3 regions of the Succinivibrio sp. genome follow, and region 2 is predicted to be linked to each of the others. Evidence: predicted binding sites of a transcription regulator. Region 2 holds the regulator's gene; each other region holds the start of a gene.

Region 1 (8,719 bases), on a different contig from region 2:
AAGTTGTTTTCTAAATAAAGAAAAAAAATTTTTTTTAAATATTTTTCCTTATAATTCATAAGATTACAATTTATTTCATAATTTTTATAAAAAAATCGTTAAAGGATTTATATAATTTGTCGTTAACAAATTAACAGAATATTTTTTTATGTTTTAAAATCTATTAGAGAAAAGAATTTATTGAGGATAGTATTATGGCAATCGATGTATTAAATGACCGTTCTTTTAACGGTATGAAAGAATCCGTTGCTACTGCCAACAAAGTGGCAACCAATACTACCAGTGCTCCTGTTGCACAGGCAAAGCAGTCTGTAAGCGAGATGAGTGCTCGTTCAGCCGATGCTGTTATGCTTACTGATGGCGCTAAGACTTTAGCTAAGGCAACACAGAAAGCTCGTGATGCAAGTGGTATTGACGAAGCTAAGGTTGAAAGATTAAAGAATTCCATCAAAGATGGTACCTACAAAATCAATTATGAGTCTGTAGCTAACAAGCTTATAGATGCAGAAGATGAATTAGGCACTATTTTTGGATAATGCACTCTAGCATGAGAGAGTACATAGGACAGGATCTTCATTTTGAAGATCCTGTTTTTATTTGTCGATGTTATTTATTTGCCTTTAGAGACGTTACTTTCAGCTGAGAAATTACAAGTCCTGAAATGGCAAGAACCATTCCAAGCAGTGTATATTCAGTAATTGTTTCATCAATCATTAAAACAGCGCCTACTGTTGTCACAACAGGAGTTGCATAGATATAAACGTTGGTCTTTACAGATCCGATAAACTCAATTGCCTTGTTCCAGAGAAGGAAGCTTAAAGATGAAGCTAATACTGCAAGGAACAGAAAGTTAAAGATGTTAATCTCCTTTAAAAGGCAATCTATCTTAGGTTCATATCCTTCAATTGCCATAATAACTGTTGTCTGTAAGACAGCATAAAAGAAAGACTTGATAGTAATTACCAGTGTAGGAACATTTCTTTTCTGAACCTTGCATACAAAAATATTATAAAACCCCCAGACAACTGCGCAACCAAGAGCTAACAGATCGCCTAAAGGATTAAGCTCTAGTTTTATTGAGTTGAAGCTAAGACAAGCAATACCAGTCATAGCCAGGATAAAGCCTAAAATAAAATTCTTTGAAAGAGTCTTTCCTTTATTGAATACTTTGTCAAAAATTGCAACAAATAAAGGAGCTGTAGAAACAATAAGACAGACATTTGAGGCGTTTGAGTATATTAAGGCATTATTCTCAAATACAAAGTATATGGTTACTCCAAAAAAGCCTGCTAATGCTGAATAAAGCTCTACTTTAAATGATATGAATTTAAGTGCAAACGGAGATAGAATCAGAAGACATAATGTTGCTAAAACAAATCTGTCAAAAAGGATCTCAACTGGAGTGAAATCTTTTAATAAAACTTTGCAACTAACAAAAGTAAGGCCCCAGAACAAAATTACAATAACTGCAAAACTGTGTCCTAAAAACTGATTGCGATTCATACTGCCTCCGAAAATAGCAGTATGTAACTTTTTATTCGGCAAATCAAGAAAAATATCTTTATAAAATAAATAGTTATAATTCCTAATAAGAAAAAAAATACTGGCCATTGCTGACCAGTATAACGCATTATAAAAATGCAAATGAAAGCAATTCTGTTACTTTTTTCTTCTACTTCTTACTTTTGTAGCTGTAATCTGGCTATCATTTTGAGATATTTCCTCATTTAGATTATTCACACTAGTCTTTTTAAGTACATTCTTTTCGTGACCGAAAATATCATTACACAGTCTCATAACATATTCACATTCAACAGCAGGAAGCCTTAGGGCGTAACACATTTTTATTATCCTGTGGATGCTCATCTGTGTTTTCAAACTTGCAATACTTGCGATTTTCAAAAGATTTCTTGAAGAAAATGGGGCTGAAATCTGACGAACGCCATTATCAAACCCCTGTTTTACCACCTTTCTGATTTCATTTGAAAATGCTATCAGTTTTGTACAGATGTCATCTGACAGATCAGGGAATGCATTCTTTAAAAGAGCTCTTTCTACACTTTCTTTTGGATAATCCATTTCAATGAATCTCCAGCGATCTAAGAAAGCCTGGTTCATCTGACGGGTTCCATTATAAAATCCAGTCATATCTCCAAAACCTTTTGTATTGGCTGTTGCAATGACTCTGAACTGTGGGTGCGGATGAATAATTTCACCTCCGTTTGCAAGTACAGTCAAACTCTTTCCATCAAGAACGTCATTAAGTACAGACAAATCACCTGCACTCATAAGATCTATCTCATTTAAAATAAGAATTTCACCGTTTATCATCGCTCTGCTCAGCGGTCCATATTCAAATACAAGCTCGCCGTTTCTTAATGTGCTATGACCTATCAGATCTAATGATTCACATTTGTTTGATAAGGTGATCTGCTCAACACCCCAATTAAGTCTTGCGGCAATCTGCAAAATCATTGTTGTTTTTCCGCAGCCAGAAGGTCCTGATATATAAAGACAGTCCTTGTACGGATGAAACAGATATAAAAGAACATCATTTAAAAGATTGAGTTCAAAAACATATGTCGGATCAATTCTTGGAATATGATCTGTTATACGACAAGGCTCAATCTGAACATCCTGTTCAATCACTTTTTCATTGTTGAAAACATTAGCTAAATTCAAGTTCATTATTTTTTCCATAGGTTATTGTTGTATTTGTGTAGAAATTTTTGATGCAACAATGCTGTTTGAATAAAATTCCTCTCCAAGAGAGTCTTTATATCTGGTCGTCCTTATAAAACCTTTTACAAAAACTCTACTTTGAGATTTCTGATATTCAGACAATTTTTGTATCTGTTCTCTACTGTTTTTCGTAAAAAACTTAACTCTATAAACATCAAAACAGCTACAGCCATCTTTTTCAAAGCAGGCGCTTAAAAGGATATAGATATACCTTTTTGCCTCATGTTTATATTCTGGATATACGATACCTTTTACAGTACCGCTTAAGGTAACCTCATTTATGTCCATTAGGCCTCCATTTTGATGGCCTAATTGTATATGAGGATTTTTTTTAGGAGGGCAGCAAGTGGCGCTTTGCGCCACTTTTAAAAATTACTTTATGATTTATATGAAAAAATTATTTTTTAAGCAGAGATTGACAATCTTGATGGACCTTTTGCACTAGCAGAACCCTTTGCGTTGTAGGTCATATTTCTGGTGGTTGCATCTCTAGCCTCCATAAGAACAGCCTTGAGCTTATTAGAAGCTTGCATATTCATTACAATCAGTCTTCCGTTTACTTCATTTCTGAACTTGCACTTTTTAAGCTTATCCTTGATTATAAGGACATTTGCTGCAAATTCAGTTTTTAATTTATCAACATCTGGATGAAGCTTGATTTTCTGATCGTTTGACTGAAGCTTGAGCATAAGATCTGATTTTGCTGATGATAATTCAGAAAGTTTAGTAACCATTCTGTCGCGAAGTGCTTCATATTCTGACTGAATTACACGAGTCAGCTTGTCTAAAATAGTCTCCTGCAGATCAAGATAATACTTTAGAGGCTCAACACCGTTATTTTTTGTAACATTAACCTTATTAAATACAAATTTTTTTAACTCAGCCATAATATATCTCCTTACAGTGCGCCTCTAATGTCATACAGATCATAGATAATCTTAGTATCAAGTTCTAATTCTGTTGCATATGTATCTCCGATTGGATACTGTCTTAGAACTCTTGCACCATGTACATATCCATCAATTGTTGCCTTAAGGTTACTGTTCTGCTCTACAGTATTTGAATTTACACTACTGTTTGACTGAAGGTAGATGCCATTAACCTGCTCTGCTAACTCTCTGTAAGCTTCAAGCTTGGAGGCTCTCATTGCCTTAATCTGTTTTAATTCTTTTGTTGCTCCTGGCTGTCTGGAAATTGACGCATAGCCAGTTGCTCTTAAAACAGGGAATTCAGATGGACGTGACACACCATCATTGTTTATTACAATGTTACTGTGATTGCCTAAAAAACTTGTTGAAGAACAAGATGTTAGACATATTGCCATAATACTTATAATAATCAGATTAAGGCTTTTCATAATCTCTCCTAGTCATTCGTACGAGAATACTGACTTTTATCATGCACATCTCGTACCAGCTTTCCAGAATATTTATAAGTTTCTGCAGGATAAATTACAGGAGAATCTCCATTATTTGCGATGCCTAAGAAGGAATGTTCCTTGTTATACATATAGTGCTGATAGTTGCCTGCTGATGTTGCAGGAACCTCTGCACCCTTTGGATAGTATTTAGAATTGAATTCCTTTAAATCAACGCTGTAATAATTATCCTTGAAATCTTTTTCCTTTTGTTTTTCTATTTGCTCTAAAGTTCTTTTATCTACAGTGTAGTTTGCAGATGAAACAACTGTTCTTTTTGTAACTCTATCTACAATTACACTTTTCTTGCCATTAGGAACTACAAGTGAGCCTGGTTCATAAAGATAGGAGTTAACGCCATAAAGCTGACAGTCCTTCTTTGCAGTTCTGTAACAGTATGGTAATTTCTCATATGGAATAAAGCCTGTGGTTGAACCAACTACAGTCTGAGTCTGCATATTTATGATTCTGCCAAGTAGCACAATACCCTTGTCATTTCTTGTCAGAGTACCTGCAAGAATATGCTTAACCATTGCCTTTTTAGCAACCTTCTTCCAGTCTCTTGAGAATACAAGTTCACCATCTTTGGTAATGGTAATGGCACCTGTCAGTTTATACTCAAAGACACCAATTCCTCTTCTGTCAAGTTCATGGACAAACATCTCTGCCACAGATTTTCCAAGATAACCTGAATTCTCATATGTATCAGTATCCACAAATGAGGTGATTGCTACCTTAGGAATAGAATAGGTAGGTGCAGGAGCATTAGGATCGTCACTGTAAACAAGATCTTTTCTAAGATCATTGATTAAAGTTGTATGCAGTGTATCTGCCATTGACGATACAATTTTACTTATTTCCATACCCTGCTGATTGTAGACATTTGAAGCTGTATTCTGAACATGTACAGAATTATCAGCTTTGCCACTTGGGGCAGGATTTGCCGTACAGCCAACTAACAGCGCAGTTGCTGTTATGGCTAACATATTTACAATTTTTCTCTCCATCCTGACCTTCTTTTGTCTGTATAATCAAATAAATCGGTTATTTCTGCTTAAAAGTTATTTTTTTAACTTTTTTCGCAATCTTGGTTCAAATTATGCAAGAGTTGTGCCAATGACAAAATACCAACACACAGGTGACATCATGAAAAAAATGAATTTTATCAAATTCGCACTGCCTTTGATTTTAGCCTTTTTATCAGTTCAGGCAAATGCTAAATGGTATTCTGCAACAGGTGAAGGTGAAGACAGAAATGCAGCTGTAAATGATGCAATACGAAATATAATCCTGCAATCTGGTGCAAGTGTTCATATTGAAGAGTCTTTTAAGAACGGTGTGATGCAAAAAGACAATTTCTCCATAAAGAGCACATCTCCAATTAAAAGACTTGTGGTGTTAAGTGAACAGACATCTTTTCACAGAGTTACTGTAAATATTAAAGCATTTATTAATGAGAACCAGGTTATCAAAGGATGCTCTGTTGCAAATATTAAAAAGACAATGATACCTGTAGCATTCAAATATTCAGATCCTCAGGCTTATCAGGGAAGTATAGGAATTGAAGGAATTGAAAATATCATAACAAAGCAGTTTTATGAAAACCTAAGAATGATTAAAACTGTTAATGTAAAAACTCCTCTTAACATAAATCTTCCTAAGAATTATTCAAAAGAAGTTGATAATTCATTCATATTTAAGAATCTGACAAATATTGCAAACCGTGAAAATGCTCAGTATGTTCTTATTGGAACTATAAATTCTGTTTCCGTATCAAAGGTTGGAAACAATATCATCACAAATCTTTTATTCAGCGATACTAGATCACTGAATTTTGACATTGATATTTATGATGGCATCAATGATGAGATTGTATTCCATCAGAATTATCAGATGGAAGCTGACTGGCCATATACTCAGTCAGACTATATTGATATAAAGGGAAACAACTTCAAGAGCACAGCCTATGGTCAGAGAATGTACGGCCTTTTAAAGGACGCAGCAAAGGATATCGGTTATGAAATACAGTGTGCTCCTGTCAGTGCCAAGGTAATTGATATAGATGGCGATGATATTATCATCAACATCGGTAAAAATAACGGCATTACAAAGAATACTGAATTTACTGTTGTTCAAAGAACATCTGTTCAGACTACAACAGGAAAAGAATATGAAAGCTATGAAGATGCAGCAGGAACATATAAAGCAGTATCAATTTATCCTAATGCATCAAAGTTAAAGCCAACTGATCTTCAGAACAATGTTCTAAATATAAACATCAATGATGTTGTTACTGTTCAGTAGTTTTTGTGTTGTATCAAAATATTTTACTGTTATAATGTGTGCCGTGCGGCCCCATAGTTAAATGGATATAATAAGCCCCTCCTAAGGGCTAGTTGCAGGTTCGATTCCTACTGGGGCTGCCATTTTTAGATCATAAGATCACTCTTTATCTGCATTGTCACTAGCTTGATCTTTTCAATAATCGATGGCAATGCATCTTTTGAGAATTTTCTTGTAGTTCCTATCGTTGAAATTGCGCCTATTAGATGATTGTCAAAATCAAGAATTGGAGCACTGACACTTCTAATATCAAGATTCTCTTCACCATTATCAAAGGCATAACCTCTGTTGTGAATAACAGCAAGCTCCTTTCTTAATGCCTCTGGAGTTGCAATAGAATTTGCTGTAGCTCTTGAATAATCAAGTGAGTTTATAATCTGTTCACGTCTTGAACTTGATGAATAGGCAAGAAGGCATTTTCCAAGTGCAGAATGAAGTAATGAAACCTCAGAGCCTACTCTTGAATTTATTCTAACAGATGAATTTGGTGATGAAATATTCAAAGAACAGTAAGCTTTATCATCATCCATAATTCCAAAATTCACAGCTATACAGTCAATAGATGATATGAGTCTGTCAAGATAGGGAGAAATAAGCTCGTTTAAATCTAATGATGCTGAAGCTGAGTTTCCAAGAGAAACGAGTTTCATCCAAAGCTGGATTGATTTATCTGAATTCTGCCTGATAAGTCTCAATTTAATCATATCATCAACTAATACATATACTGAGCTTCTTGGCAAATCTGTATAGGAAATAAGCTCTGATATAGTACAGCGACGGTGTTTTTGGAGTGTTTCAAGAATAATCAGTGCTTTTTGAAGGGCAGGAACTCTCATTTTTCAGCTTCTATATATCTATTTAATATAAACTATCTGTCTACTATTTTAGACAGATAGTTAAAAAATTCAATTAAATGAAAACAGATTATGAAGGAATTATCATGCCAAGTTCGCGCATCTTGGCAATCTTGTATCTTAAGGTTCTTGGGGAAATTCCAAGTCTTTGAGCAACATCGGTTCTTGAGCCTCTGCATTCAATTAAGGCATCAAGGATAATCTGATATTCTTGCTGTTTGAGTTCACCACCAAGATCAGATGGGATCTTCTGGTTTCTAACAGGATCGTCAATGCTTTCACAATCCTTAGAATCGTCATTTTCCAAAAGTGCATTGATAGATGGAGAAACAAATCCATCATCAGATCCTGACTGATATATATCATCAAGAGCGTTCTCATCTAGAATTATGCAACTGTCATCCACAACACCATTTGAAGCTAGAATTAAGGCTCTTTGCATTACATTATCAAGTTCACGGACATTTCCAGGCCATGAATATGAAAGTAGCTTGGCTCTTGCCTTATCATTGATTTTTGGTATTGCAAGTGAGGATTCTTTAGCATGCTTTGATAAAAGATGCTCTGCAATTGGCTCGATATCCAGTGGTCGCTTACACAAAGGAAGCCATCTTAGAGGAAAAACATTAAGTCTATAATATAAATCCTCTCTGAATTTCTTGTCTGCAACAGCCTGCTTTAAATCTCTGTTTGATGTGGCAATAACACGAACATCAAGAGCAATTGTTTTTCTTGAGCCTAGTCTTTCAACTTCCTTTTCCTGTAAAACACGAAGAAGTTTTGCCTGCAACCCAAGATCCATCTCGGTTATTTCATCTAGTAATATAGTACCGCCCTGAGCCTGTTCAAATTTACCAGGACAGGCTTGAACTGCACCAGTAAAAGCACCTTTTTCATATCCGAATAAGGTTGCCTCAAGCATAGAATCTGGAATTGCTGCACAGTTGATTGCTACAAAAGGACCCTGAGCTCTTGGAGAATTGTCATGAACATATCTTGATAAAACTTCCTTACCAGATCCTGAAGGACCTGTAATCATAACTGTCGCATCTGTTGATGCTACCTTTGCAGCCATAGCTAACAGCTCTTTTGTTGCAGGATCTGCAAAAACAGGTTGTCCCTTTATCTGTTTGCTTACTGGAACATATCTTGAAACCTGATTTAATAGAACCTCAGGTGCAAATGGCTTTGCAAGATAATCAATTGCACCTTCTCGCATTGCTCTTACGGCACCATTGATATTTGCATATGCTGTCATTAAAAGTACAGGAAGATTTGCGTACTTTTCATGAATAGTATTGAGTAAGGTATGGCCATCCATTCCTCCCATCTGGATATCAGATATAACCATATCAACTTTCTG
Region 2 (8,719 bases):
TAATAAAAGAATTCTTCATATTTTCAGCAAAAGCTTTTGTAAAATTTTCTCTTTGTTCTGCTGTTGTATTCTTCAAAGAAGTTCCTATCACCTTATATGCAGCGTACTTTACGTCAATATGAGGCATAAGGTTTTCGTTAATGATTTTTTCTGCTACTGCTCTGTCTGATAAAGAATCCTTGTTTGCCTTAATCTGAACAATTGTATTGTGAGCAACTGTGTTTGCAAGCTCATATGGATTTTCCTGAGCATTTGCGCAGTTAAAAGATAAAAGCGCTACAACTGCAACGAATAACTTTATTAAAGATTTCATAATTTGCTTTTCCTCTTAATTAGTTTATTTCTGCTTCTTTTTCAGCTTCTTTTTTCTTGTCCTGCTCTGAATTAAAGACAAATTTTGAAATTAGCTCTTCTAGAACTAAAGCAGAACCAGTGTCCTTAATATAGTCTCCATCTTTTAGATAGGTAGTTCCCATTTCCTCGTCATAAAAACCAGGTGTAATTGAAATATACTGTTCTCCAATAATACCTGCAGTCTGAATTGATGCCTTTGATTCAGAGGAAATTGTTGAATATCTGTTTTCGATGCCTATTTCAACAACAGGGGATAGAGTTTCCTTATCAAGACTAATAGCTGTTACTCTACCAATGAGCACACCACCAATCCTAACAGGAGCTCTTACGCGTAAAGAACCGATATTCTCAAATTTTGCATATACTCTATAATTTTTTGTATCGGTGTCCAATACTAAACCTGCTACCTTTAAAGCTAGAACTGTTGCAGCAATAATGCCTAGCAACATAAATAATCCAACAAAAATTTCTGCTTTTGCGTATTTCATTTTCTACTTCCTAAAACATTAAAGCTGTAAGGACAAAGTCCATTCCTAGAATTCCTAATGATGATTGAACCACAGTTGCTGTTGTGGCTCTGCTGATACCCTCTGAGGTAGGTTTACAATCATAACCGTTAAACAATGCTATCCAAGTGCAGACAAAACCAAAAGATACTGACTTTATTAACATCGGTACAAGATCTGCTCCTAATTCAACACTAGACTGCATTGAACTAAAATAGATTCCTTCATCAAGTCCTAACCAATCTACTCCTACAAGCTTGCCTCCATATATACCGACAAGACAGAACAGAATGGACAGGATTGGAAGGGAAATCATTCCAGCCCAAAATCTAGGAGCTACAATTCTATGAAGTGGATCAACAGCCATCATCTCCATAGCATTCAGCTGTTCAGATGCTTTTAACTGACCAATTTCTGCAGTTAAGGCTGAACCTGCTCTACCTGCAAATAATAGTGCTGTAACAACAGGACCTAATTCTCTGATTATAGATAAAGAAACAAGACTTCCAAGTGATCCTGTGGCCATAAAATCTTTAAGAATATTAAATCCTTGCAGACCTAAAACCATTCCTATAAACAGGCCAGATACAATAATGATAATTATGGACTGTACACCCACAAAATAAATCTGCATTACCAATAAAGGAAATGTCTTTTTTATACTTGGGAAAACAAACACTGTATGAAAAAACATAAGTGTTGATCTTCCAAGTGAAGATAATTTCTTTAAGAAATATCTTCCAAAAGAACCTACAAATTCTATCAATTAAAGCTCCTCAATATAATTATCTTCACCCTTAAGTTTATAAGCATATGGTCCATCAAAATCACCGCGAATAAACTGATTTACACGAGGATCTGTACTATTTAGTATTTCCTCTGGGGTTCCCTGACCTAGTACACTGCCTTCTGCAAGAATATACACATAATGAGCTATTTCTAGTATTTCTTTTACATCATGTGTAACCACAATCGAAGTCTTACCTAGAGATTTGTTTATATCAGAAATTAACTTTACTAATACACCCTTGGTAATAGGATCTTGACCAACAAATGGTTCATCATACATAACAAGGTCAGGATCAAGAGCAATAGATCTTGCTAGTGCAGCTCTTCTAGCCATACCACCTGACAGCTCTGATGGATATAGATTTGCAGCATGTCTCATACCAACAGCTTCAAGATTCATTAAAACAACATCTGCTAAGAGATCCTCTGAAAGTTTTGTATGTTCCCTTAATGGAAAGGCAACATTTTCAAAAACTGTCATATCTGCAAAAAGAGCTCCGCTTTGGAAAAGCATACTCATTCTTTCTCTTAATTTGTATAACTGCTTTCTTCTAAGAGAATGCACATTTATACCGTCAAATAGAATTTCACCCTTATCAGGCACAAGCTGAGCTCCTATAAGTCGAAGAATGGTGGTTTTTCCAGTACCTGAAGGACCTAGAATTGCAGTAATCTTTCCTTTAGGAATAGACAAGCTTAAATTCTTGTATATCTGTTTGTTCAAATAAGAAAAAGATACATCCTTTACTTCAATTAAACTTTCAAAATTCATTTTAACTATCCAAATACAGTTTTGATTACCATATTATAACTAGAACACCTTTTTTTAAATATAGGTACAATCTTGTATTTATTACTATTCATATTTTTTTTGCAATCAGTTCAATAATAAACTAACTTTTCTTAGTAAATGGCACATTACTTGCTATAATGGATGATAACTACTCAATGGGGTCATATGGAAAAGATTAATACTTGCTACGGCAAAATAGATCCAAATCTGCTATCACGATTATCTATAGTAAAACTATTGGTATTTGATGTTGATGGAACAATAACTGATGGCGGTATTTATTACGATAACGAATCTATTGAATTAAAAAAATTCAATGTTAAAGATGGATTCGGTATTGTTGCTCTGTTCAAGGAAGGAATTCACACAGCTGTAATCACAGGCAGACAGGCTCCTTTAGTTCAAAGAAGAATGAAAGATTTGAAAGTTGAACATGTAATGCAGGGACAGAGTGATAAAAAAGAGGCTCTTACAGAACTTTGCAAATCATTAAACATTGGTTTTGATGAGGTTGTTGCTATTGGCGATGACCTTAACGATATGCCTATGTTCAGAGTAGCGGGCGTCGTTGTATGTCCAAATGATGCTCATCCTTTCATAAAATCTAAATCAGATTATATTACTACCCTAAAAGGTGGATGTGGTGCAGTTCGTGAACTTTGCGATCTTATTTTAATGTCTAAGGGTATCATGAATTTTGATGGTGGATATGCAGATGAACGTTACTAAAAGATCGATTCTTATCGCTTTTGTTCTCAGTATTGTCTGTGGATTACTATATCTGTACACAAATACATTCTTTAAAACAAAGATTGTAATTCCTGAAGGATTACCGACTTTTATTGCTTATGATTCAACAATAAGCACTTATGGAAAAAGTGGAAAAGTTGAAAAATCATTAACTAGTACAAAACTTACATATTTCAATGATAGAAGTTTGTACTTTTTTGAAAATCCTCTTATAACAAGCTATACATATACAGACAAAGGTATGGATGTATGGCATCTGAAAGGTCAAAGAGGATCAATGCTATTAAATGAGTATGCAACAATCAGTGAAGATGTTGTCCTAACACCAGGTTTTGAAAATGCACCTATTCAGAAGGCAACAGCATTCAGTCTGAAATACGATTTTCACACAAACAAGATTACATCATCAGATACAGTTTCTATTTTTGGACAGGCATTCTCTACTGAAGGAACAGACTTCAGTTTTGACCTGACCAGTAATGTATTAGAATACAAGGGAAAACCAAATGCAATTTACTACCCTAAGAAGAAATAGTATTAAAGTAGCCATTTTATGCTTATCCCTATTTTCGACTAGTGCTTTTGCTCTTAAGGATGATACTTCACAGCCATTAAATATAGTTTCTAATGAGCAGCTAGCTGACTTTAATAACAATAAAGCAATATTTGTTGGAGAAGTTGTTGCAACACAGGGTTCTATTGAGATACACGCACAAAGAGCTGAGATTACAAGAAATAAAAATGGCGAATTAAAAGAGATTATTGCTTATGGAAAACCAACAACTTATAAGCAAACTCAGGATAATGGTAAAGTTATCAATTCGCGCTCTTCCATCATGAGATATATACCTGCAGAAAATCAGATAATTCTGATTGGCAAAGCAACCATATTTCAGGAAAACTCTCATGTAAATGGAGAAAAAATTGTTTATAACACTGTTACAAAACAATTAAAAGCTACAAACGGAAATGCCCAGAACGGAAGAGTTCAGAGTACATTTGTTCCAAACGAATTAAAAAATAAAAAAGAAGATTAAGTTAGATATTAAATATGAGTGAATTAAAAGCATTACACCTGCAGAAAACCTATAAAAAACGTACTGTAGTATCTGACGTTTCTATAAGCGTAAACAGTGGAACTATTGTTGGTTTACTTGGTCCAAACGGTGCTGGTAAAACAACATCATTCTATATGATAGTTGGTATTGTAAGTTCTGATGGTGGAAATGTTTATCTTGATGATAAAGATATTACTGCTCTTCCAATGCATGCTAGAGCTAAAGCTGGTGTTGGTTACTTACCTCAGGAAAACTCAATTTTCAGAAAACTTACTGTTTTCGAAAACCTGATGGGCGTGGTTGAGTTATTACCAAATCTTACTAAAGCAGAAAAGAAAGAAAATGTTGATATGCTGCTAGAAGAATTCAACATTACTAGACTTCGTGACAGCGTAGGTATGGCTCTATCAGGTGGTGAAAGACGTCGTGTTGAAATTGCAAGAGCACTTGCTGCACGACCAAAATTTATTCTTCTCGATGAACCTTTTGCTGGTGTTGATCCTATTTCTGTTGGTGACATCAAACAGATTATTATGCATCTAAAAGAAAGAGGTCTTGGAATTCTGATTACTGACCACAATGTTCGTGAAACATTGGATGTTTGCGAAAAATCATATATTGTTAATGCTGGTCAGATAATTGCAAAAGGATCACCACAAGAAGTACTGAATAATGATAAAGTAAAGGATGTATATCTAGGAAAGGATTTCTCTATGTAATTTAGTTATGGGTAAATTATATGGTTGGTCTTAATTTAAACTTAAAAACTCGTGCCACTCAGACACAAAGTCAGATGCTTACGCCTCAGATGCAGCAGGCGATTAAGCTTTTACAACTATCATCCATAGAATTACAACAACAAATCCGCCAGACTGTTGATCTTAATCCAATGCTCGAAATAGATGATGATTATCATTCATCTATGGAAGAATCATATGAGGATATGATTGCAAAAGAGAATTCAGAAAATGGTGAATATGATCCTTTCGATAATGATGCATCTATTAAAAGTCAGGAAATAGATGGTCTTGATAGTTCTGGCACCATAGATGAAAACGGAACCATTCAGTCTGAAAACAAAGATAATACAGTTCAGGATCCTAACTTAAACAGTCCCCAAGAATTAAGTAGAATTGATGATAACTACTCTGCTGCACCACGTGGTTCAAAAGGACTGGCCATTGATAATGACAGTGTTTATGAAGGAGAAACAGCAGAAACTCTTCAAGATCATCTTATGATGCAGCTTGAGTTGTCCCCTTTAGATGGAAATGACAAACTGATTGCTCATTCAATTATCGATGCCATTGACGATTCAGGTTATTTATCAGAATCAGTAGAAAGTATCTATGAATCGCTAAAAGACACTTTAATCAATATTGAACTAGAAGATGTTACAACTGTTTTAAAAATTGTTCAGCATTATGATCCTATAGGTGTTGGATCAAGAAATGTTCAAGAATGTCTTTTAATTCAGTTAAATGAATTACCTTCAGATACACCATACAAAGATACAGCAAGCAAACTTATTAAACTGTATATAAACCTTCTTGCAAACAAGGATTACAGAGGCATCTGCCAAAAGTTATCTCTCAAAGAAGAAGCACTAAAAAAGGTTCTGGCTCTTATTTGTTCTCTGAATCCAAGACCAGGCAATTTTTCTCCTTCTAAAAAAACAGATTTCATTATTCCTGATGTTATTGTCGTAAAAAGAAGCGATGGAAGCTATACAGCTGAATTAAATCCAAGTGCAAATACAAAGGTTCGCATAAACGAAGATTACAGAAATTATGCAAACCATGCTACAACAAAGGAAGAAAAACAATTCTTTAAGGATTACATGCAGGAAGCAAACTGGTTTATTCAAAGCATCGAAAAAAGAAATGAAACCTTACTGAAGGTATCAAGATGCATTGTTGAACATCAAAAAGAATTTATGGAAAAAGGTGCATGTGCTATGCAGCCTATGGTTCTCAATGATGTTGCAACAGAAATCAGCATGCATGAATCTACTATTTCTCGTATTACTACTCAAAAATTCATTTACACACCTCAAGGAACTTATGAGCTTAAATACTTCTTCTCCTCATCTGTAGGTTCAGAAGACGGATCTGAAGCATCTTCAACAGCAATTAAAGCTAAGATAAAAGAATTAGTTTCAGGTGAAGATCCTAAAAAACCTCTATCAGATAATAAAATTTCTGATTTACTAAATGAATGTGGTATGAATGTAGCTAGAAGAACAGTAGCAAAATACAGAGAAGCTATAGGTATTCCTGCATCATCTATGAGAAAACAGCTAATATAAGCCATTTATCAGAATAAATTGATGCTCGTATCTATAAATTTTTGATAATGCAAGATTTTTTTTACTTCTTTATTAAAAGGTTGAACATAATCTCGCTTTAATTCATATAAAGTAAATATTTCAAAAAATGTTACTTAAATACTTTTATTTTTTGATTTTATTACTATTATTAAAGTGTAGGTTACATAAAAATAACAACAATCAATCACCTGGCACTAAGATCAGGTTAAGGAAGTAAATATGGATATTAAAATTCACGGTGTTGGTACAACAGTAACTCAGTCATTAAAAGATTATGTTAATGACAAGTTCAAGCGTCTAGAGCGTAAAGGTGATATTATTACCTCAATCTCTATTACACTGACAGTAGAAAAGCTCGACCATATTGCGAAAGCTGATTTAGCTGTTGCTGGCGGAAATTTACACGCTGAACACACTGCCGAGAGTATGTATCCAGCTATTGACGGATTAATCGATAAGGTTGATGCTCAGCTAGTAAAATATAAGGACAAGCTCAAGTCATAATTATATTTTCTGCTTCGAGTTATCTGGCCCTGTATTAGCAGGGCCTTTTAGTTTGTAGGTGATAAATTGATAATACTTCCTGAAACCAAAATACTTGCACCTTTATTCTGTTTCAGCAAGAAAAGACTTTTTGAAGAAATCGCACAGTGCGCAGCTTCTATAATTAATACAGACGCTGATGATATAGTTGATGCACTGAATAAGAGAGAAACTTTAGGTTCAACTGTCTTTTATCCAGGCATATCTATTCCTCATACTGTATTCGAAGGAAAAACACCTTCCTTTGCAATTCTATGTATTCTCAATAAACCTATCACCTTTAATTCAATTGATGCCGATGAGCAGCTTATAGACATTGCTTTTAGTATGTTTTTTAATAAAAAAGACAATGTTGAAAAATCAGAAACTCTTTTACAGAATATAACAAAAGTACTATCAAATAATGATCTGCTAAACTCTTTGAGATTAGCTAAAAATGAAATTAAAAAGATAGAAATAATATTAAATCAGATAGACATATTGCTCGATAGCAGTCAACACATAATAGTTGACACAACAATGATCAATGAAAACTAGGTAATGATATGGAAAACAAAGTAGAACTAGTTGTAATTTCTGGTAGATCGGGCTCTGGTAAAACTGTTGCTTTACATGCCTTAGAAGATTTAGGTTTCTACTGTATTGATAATCTTCCACTTGCTTTCTTAAAAGATCTGATTGAAATGGCTAAGAAGACATATCCTAAAATTGCCGTTTCTATTGATATAAGAAACATTCCTTTAACAGAAGATTATTCTGAACTTAACGATATATATAATAAGACCATTCATGATCCCTTTGTAAATAGTACTGTTATCTTTATTGATGCAGATGATCAGGTTCTTATAAAAAGATATTCAGAGACAAGAAGACTTCATCCATTATCTTTATCCCTTCATAATCTTTCCTTAAAAGAAGCCATTGATAAAGAGACAGAACTTTTAAAAAATATATCTTCTGTTGCAGACTTAAGAATTGACTCAACAAATATGTCAATTCATGAGCTTTGTACACAGGTAATTACAACTATAAAAGGTAAACCTTTTAAGGAAGTTGCTGTTATTTTTGAATCTTTTGGATTCAAAGATGGTATTACCAAGGATGCTGATTTTGTTTTTGATGCAAGATTTCTTCCAAACCCTTATTGGGAACCTTCTATAAGAGAATACTGTGGACTTGAAAAGCCAATAAAGGATTATTTCTCCAATTATCCGGAAGTAGGTGCATATATAGACAAGATTGATGATCTTATCTATGGAATATTAAAACCAATAGAAAGTTCTGATAGAAGTTATCTAACTGTAGCAATCGGCTGTACCGGCGGTTTTCACAGATCTGTTTATATTGCCCAAAGTCTAGCAGATAGATTTATAAAACGTGGTGTCAGCGTAAAAATAAGACATAGAAGTCTTATTAAAAAGAACATAAAGGGAGCTATCAGGTAACAGTATGATATCCAATGCAATAAACTACTATATTGTAAATAAGAATTCTTTTGATGAACAGTTTAGAATTAGACTTCACCGCTCATTGAGCTGGTTGAAAAAAGCACGTATTTTTTATACAGAGTCAGAAGACAATCTTGATTTTACTTTTA
Region 3 (4,917 bases), on a different contig from region 2:
CGGAAACAAAAAATCGTAAAAATAATCTATATCAATAGCATAATTTAAAAACTGACTGTGATTATGATAGCAAATTCTTTATTTTTTCTTAGGTTAAGTTATATTTGCTTATTATTCTTTATGTTAGTGACCACCATTAAAATTAAAAAATGACTCGTTAAGGTGAACAATATGATAGGTATAATGGATTCTGTAAATGAGTTGACTGAGGTTGTAGGCCAGAACCGTATGGAGCTTTTGCTTTTCAAACTGTCAGGTCTACGTCAACGATATGGTATTAACGTATTCAAAGTAAGGGAGGTTCTTCCTTGTCCTCATCTGACAGTTATGCCAAAACTGCAGAAATTCGTTATCGGTGTGGCACATATTCGTGGTCAGACTATTTCTGTAATCGATCTTGCTTATGCAATAGGTGGAAGACCATCAAGAGATATTGAAAAGTGCTTTATCATTATTGCTGAATACAATCGTTCTACTCATGCATTCCTAGTTTCAAGTGTTGAGAGAATTCTGAATATGAACTGGGATAAGATTATGCCACCACCAAAAGGAGCAGGCGACAGCAACTACATGACCGCTGTAACTGAAATTGACGGTGAGTTAGTTGAAATCCTCGATGTTGAGAAGATCCTTGAAGAAATTTCTCCAAGTAAGCTTGAAACTCAAGATCTCAATGAGATATATGACGAGCAGTTCTCAAAGCTTGTTGAAGAGCATAAGCCTAAAGTTCTCGTTGCTGATGACTCAAAGGTTGCACTAAGACAGGTATGCAGTTCTCTTGAGAAACTCAATCTTGAGGTAGTTACCGCAAATGATGGTAAGGAAGCATTGAATATATTAAAAGAAGCTTCTGCAAACGGCCCTATCAACCAGCAGTTTGCCTGTGTAATTTCTGATGTTGAAATGCCAGAAATGGACGGTTATACACTTTGTGCAACCGTAAGACAGGATCCTGTTTTAAAACCAGTCTATATTATTCTTCATACCTCACTGTCAGGTGTATTCAACCTTGGTATGGTAAGTAAGGCCGGTGCAAATGATTTTATTCCAAAATTCAATCCTTTAGAGCTTGCAAAGGCTGTTAAGAAGGGTATTATCCTAACAAATGCCGGATCATCAGGTGCTGATCTGATTATGAATAAGAATGACGCTAGCAGCGCATTAGAAAAATCATAGCTATCACACCTTTTCATAATAACTAAAAAAGAGAGATCATTACTGATCTCTCAATATAAGAATAACATTACTAAGGCTTTGTTGTTATGGCGTTAACAGATAATAGTGAAAACAGATTTTCATCACCAAATTCAACATCGAGCGAGGAGAAGAAAACTGCTGTTTCTCAGACATCTTCTTCTTTAGGAGCTCGAACTACATTAGGTGGTACTGCACAGAGCTCATCTTCAGCATTAAGAAGTACTTCTACATTAAATGCTGTTGCAAAGCCTGCTGTATCAACTGGTGTAACAGCAGGATCTAGCCTGTTTTCATCTAAAACAGCAGCTACAGCTTCAACATTATCAAGATCTACTGTAAGCACTGCATCAGCAAGTACTTCTGCTTTTTCAAAAACACCTGCATCTGCTGCTAGTGCAAGTACGTTGCAAAACAGACCATTGAGTGGATCTGCAGTATCAGCAAGTACAACTACAACATCAGGTTTGAGTGGTGCAAGGACAGCTACAGGCACTGTATCAACAGCACCTGCAGCTACTAGCGCAAGACCTGCTACTAGCACAACCACTGCAAGTACAGCACAGAGTTCTTTTGTAAAAACTGCAACAACAGCGCAAAGTAGCATAAGTTCTTTAGCTACATCTCAGAGCACTGTTGCAAGAACAGCTTCTTCATCTTTATTTACGAGAACAGCAACTGCTGCTGCAACTACAAATACATCTACTGCAACAACAGCAGCTTCATCAACACAGTCGACTGTAGATAATAACGATATTGCAAAGAAACTAGCTGAGGCTAAAGCTGCTTTATCAACAGTAAACAATAAAACTGCATCTGTAATGAGAACTGATGCTGATGGAAGAACATCACTAATCAAGGATTCTCAGGAAGTTACTGACGTTCAGTATCGTCGTTTTGCTACTTTTATTGAAGAAAAATCAGGTATTGTTCTTGGTGCCGGTAAACAGTATCTTGTTAACAGTAGACTGTCATCACTTCTGTCTAAATTCAATATTCAGACAGTTGATGAGCTTATCAATAGAGCAATGGAAGAAACTCCAAACAATAAGATTCAAGAAGAAGTTATTGATGCAATGACTACTAATGAAACCTTATGGTTTAGAGATACATATCCTTATACAGCTCTTGAGAATACTATTTTGCCTGAGCTTGCAAAACGAGCTAAATATCCTGTCAGAATCTGGTCTGCAGCTTGCTCATCAGGACAGGAGCCTTACTCAATAGCAATGATTGTGCAAGAGCAGTTAGGTAAGATGCTTCATGTTGATCCTAAACAGACTCAGATTATCGGTACAGACTTATCACCTGAAATGCTTACAACATGCAGATTAGGTCAGTATGATGTACATGCTCTATCAAGAGGCTTATCTGCAGAGAGAAAAGCTAAGTTCTTCAAGCCATGTCATAAACCTAACATGATGCAGATAGATCCAAGAGTAAAGAGTATGGTTGAGTTCAGACCAATGAATCTTTTAGGTTCCTATGCTCTTATGGGTAAGTTTGATGTAATTTTCTGTAGAAATGTTCTTATTTATTTCTCAAATGAAGTAAAGGCTGATATTTTAAGAAAATTAACAATGTGTCTGAACCCTGGTGGTTATCTGATTTTAGGTTCAACAGAAACACTAGTTGGCGTGAGTGATAAATATGAAATGATGCGTTGTAATCCAGGTATCATTTATCGTCTCAAACCACAAAAGTACGCATTTTTATAATAACTTAGCTGATTAACCTCCTTATGGCAGTGTCAGTATTTATTATTGGCACTGTTTTTTTTATAAAAGCATCTGTAAAGAATTTTGTCATTTTATAATTATTACTTATTGAAATATATAGTAATTATTTTAAAAACTACACATGGCACGATAGTTGCAACTATCTGATTAACAGTAAATAGTGTTGCATTTTTGACAGTGGAGATTAAAAAAATGGCTATAGGTTTTGATAAGGTTTTTGGTGTGCATCAGCATACCATGGTAATTCGAAACCACAGAGCTGAAGTATTGGCAGGTAATCTTGCTAATGCTGATACTCCAGGTTATAAGGCACGTGATTTAGATTTTGACATTGCATTCAAACAGGCTGCAAAGGTTCAGATGACAAAACCATCACAGATGGTCAAGACAAGTGAACTGCATATGGATGAAAACTCCATCACTGATGAGCCAGAGCTTACCTTAAAGTACAGAAATCCATATCAGGCTGATACTGGTAACGGAAATACTGTTGAGGTTGATGCCGAGCGAATGAAGTACGTTAACAATACAATGGAATACCAGGCAACTATGACTTTTCTCAATGGTCGAATTGCTAAACTTAAGAATGCATTAAGAACATCGGTATAGTGGGAGCATAGAAAATGGGCTTGTTTAGAATCATGGATATTGCAGGAACTGCAATGAATGCACAGTCTGTTCGTATGAATGCCACAGCATCAAACCTTGCTAATGCTGAATCAGTAAGTTCATCTGTGGAAACCACCTATAAGGCAAGAAGGCCTTTATTCTCTGCAGCAATGGATGAAGCTTTACTTGCAGAAAAGAATTACGGTGGCGTATGTGATCCTGTTACAGGAGAACCATACGGTGTCGGTGTAAGCTTAAAAGGTGTTGTAGAATCAGATGCTCCAACTATCAAAGAATACAATCCAAGCCATCCTTTAGCTGATGAAAATGGTTATATTTACAGACCAAATGTAAATCCTGTAGAGGAAATGGCAGATATGATAAGTGCTAATCGTTCTTATCAGACAGCAGTACAGTTAGCTGCGAATGCAAAAAAGATGATGCAGGCCACACTACAGCTTGGAAATTCACAGAATATGTAAACTGACAACTTAGTAAGTAATGCACGGTTGCTGAAGGATGAAAGTTCTTCAGCATTTTTTTTATATAATTTGTTTATAATAAAGATACTTGCCTGTTTAATGATGCATTTTGCCACTAGGCAAAGCTTGCCACATGGCAGATGAAAAATATAAAGGTTATAAATCAATTAATCTTTAATTAATCAATAAAAATCAAGTATTTATCATATTATTTCTGATCTTGGCATGCAACTTGAATAAGTAGTATCAGACACAGAGTTTATGGCAAGTATTGCCGGTATATATTAGGAGTTGAAAATGAGCGACTTTGATTACAGTAAGATTGGTAAATCTTCCTCACTCCTTGCTTCACAGGCTGCACAGGCAAACCAGGCAGATTTAAAAGCTAACAGTAAGCTTGATCAGGCAGACTTTTTAAAGTTATTAACAACACAGCTTGCAAATCAGGATCCATCATCACCAGTTGACAATAACCAGATGGTTACAACAATGTCACAGCTGTCAGTTGTAGAAAATTTAACTTCTATTTCTGATAATGTTAACAACGCTATTGCAGCAATCAATTCAAGTTCAGCTTTATCAGCATCTAGCCTGATTGGTAGAAGTGTTCTGATTGATTCTAAGAATGCATACTTTAATGGTAATAGTGCTGGTATTAAGGTTTCTGCAGGTGATGGTGCAGCTGACATCAAGATTGATATTAAAGATGCATCAGGATCAGTTGTTGCCTCATTTAGCGGTGGTGTTGCAGATGGTGACTTTGACTTCAACTGGGACGGTGTTATCGATCAGGAAACTGGTGAAAAGGCTCCTAATGGTATGTATACCTTCTCAATTACAGCAGAGCAGGGCGGTAAGATTGTAAATCTTCCATTCAAGACCTATGCTAATGT

The links. Region 2 encodes sigma-54, which starts transcription at its own class of promoters, with help from an activator protein. Its sites were predicted from a motif close to TGGCACNGTTTTNGCTT; they were not measured.
Region 1: ACJML3_RS07935 (FlgO family outer membrane protein) is a predicted target of sigma-54. The motif match lies at 5,259-5,275, and genes of this name have one in related genera.
Region 3: flgB (flagellar basal body rod protein FlgB) is a predicted target of sigma-54. The motif match lies at 3,056-3,072, and genes of this name have one in related genera.

Annotation. Positions count from the first base shown of each region.
Region 1 is NZ_JBGVMC010000304.1:1,479-10,197, reverse strand. It holds gene flgA (flagellar basal body P-ring formation chaperone FlgA) at 1-14, shown strand, start outside; gene flgM (flagellar biosynthesis anti-sigma factor FlgM) at 195-536, shown strand; gene ACJML3_RS07960 (DMT family transporter) at 607-1,503, opposite strand; gene ACJML3_RS07955 (AAA family ATPase) at 1,660-2,688, opposite strand; gene ACJML3_RS07950 (single-stranded DNA-binding protein) at 2,704-3,030, opposite strand; gene ACJML3_RS07945 (flagella synthesis protein FlgN) at 3,147-3,629, opposite strand; gene ACJML3_RS07940 (LPP20 family lipoprotein) at 3,641-4,099, opposite strand; gene ACJML3_RS07935 (FlgO family outer membrane protein) at 4,108-5,166, opposite strand; gene ACJML3_RS07930 (flagella assembly protein FlgT middle domain-containing protein) at 5,306-6,463, shown strand; tRNA gene ACJML3_RS07925 (tRNA-Arg) at 6,511-6,585, shown strand; gene ACJML3_RS07920 (IclR family transcriptional regulator) at 6,589-7,338, opposite strand; gene ACJML3_RS07915 (sigma-54-dependent transcriptional regulator) at 7,427-8,719, opposite strand, start outside.
Region 2 is NZ_JBGVMC010000066.1:745-9,463, reverse strand. It holds gene ACJML3_RS01770 (phospholipid-binding protein MlaC) at 1-313, opposite strand, end outside; gene mlaD (outer membrane lipid asymmetry maintenance protein MlaD) at 333-842, opposite strand; gene mlaE (lipid asymmetry maintenance ABC transporter permease subunit MlaE) at 853-1,626, opposite strand; gene ACJML3_RS01755 (ABC transporter ATP-binding protein) at 1,627-2,421, opposite strand; gene kdsC (3-deoxy-manno-octulosonate-8-phosphatase KdsC) at 2,608-3,171, shown strand; gene lptC (LPS export ABC transporter periplasmic protein LptC) at 3,158-3,727, shown strand; gene lptA (lipopolysaccharide transport periplasmic protein LptA) at 3,699-4,229, shown strand; gene lptB (LPS export ABC transporter ATP-binding protein) at 4,244-4,969, shown strand; gene ACJML3_RS01730 (RNA polymerase factor sigma-54) at 4,990-6,558, shown strand; gene hpf (ribosome hibernation-promoting factor, HPF/YfiA family) at 6,799-7,083, shown strand; gene ACJML3_RS01720 (PTS sugar transporter subunit IIA) at 7,150-7,659, shown strand; gene rapZ (RNase adapter RapZ) at 7,668-8,567, shown strand; gene ACJML3_RS01710 (hypothetical protein) at 8,572-8,719, shown strand, end outside.
Region 3 is NZ_JBGVMC010000391.1:143-5,059, reverse strand. It holds gene ACJML3_RS10465 (chemotaxis protein) at 172-1,176, shown strand; gene ACJML3_RS10460 (hypothetical protein) at 1,343-1,690, opposite strand; gene ACJML3_RS10455 (CheR family methyltransferase) at 1,662-2,912, shown strand; gene flgB (flagellar basal body rod protein FlgB) at 3,126-3,542, shown strand; gene flgC (flagellar basal body rod protein FlgC) at 3,557-4,024, shown strand; gene ACJML3_RS10440 (flagellar hook assembly protein FlgD) at 4,322-4,917, shown strand, end outside.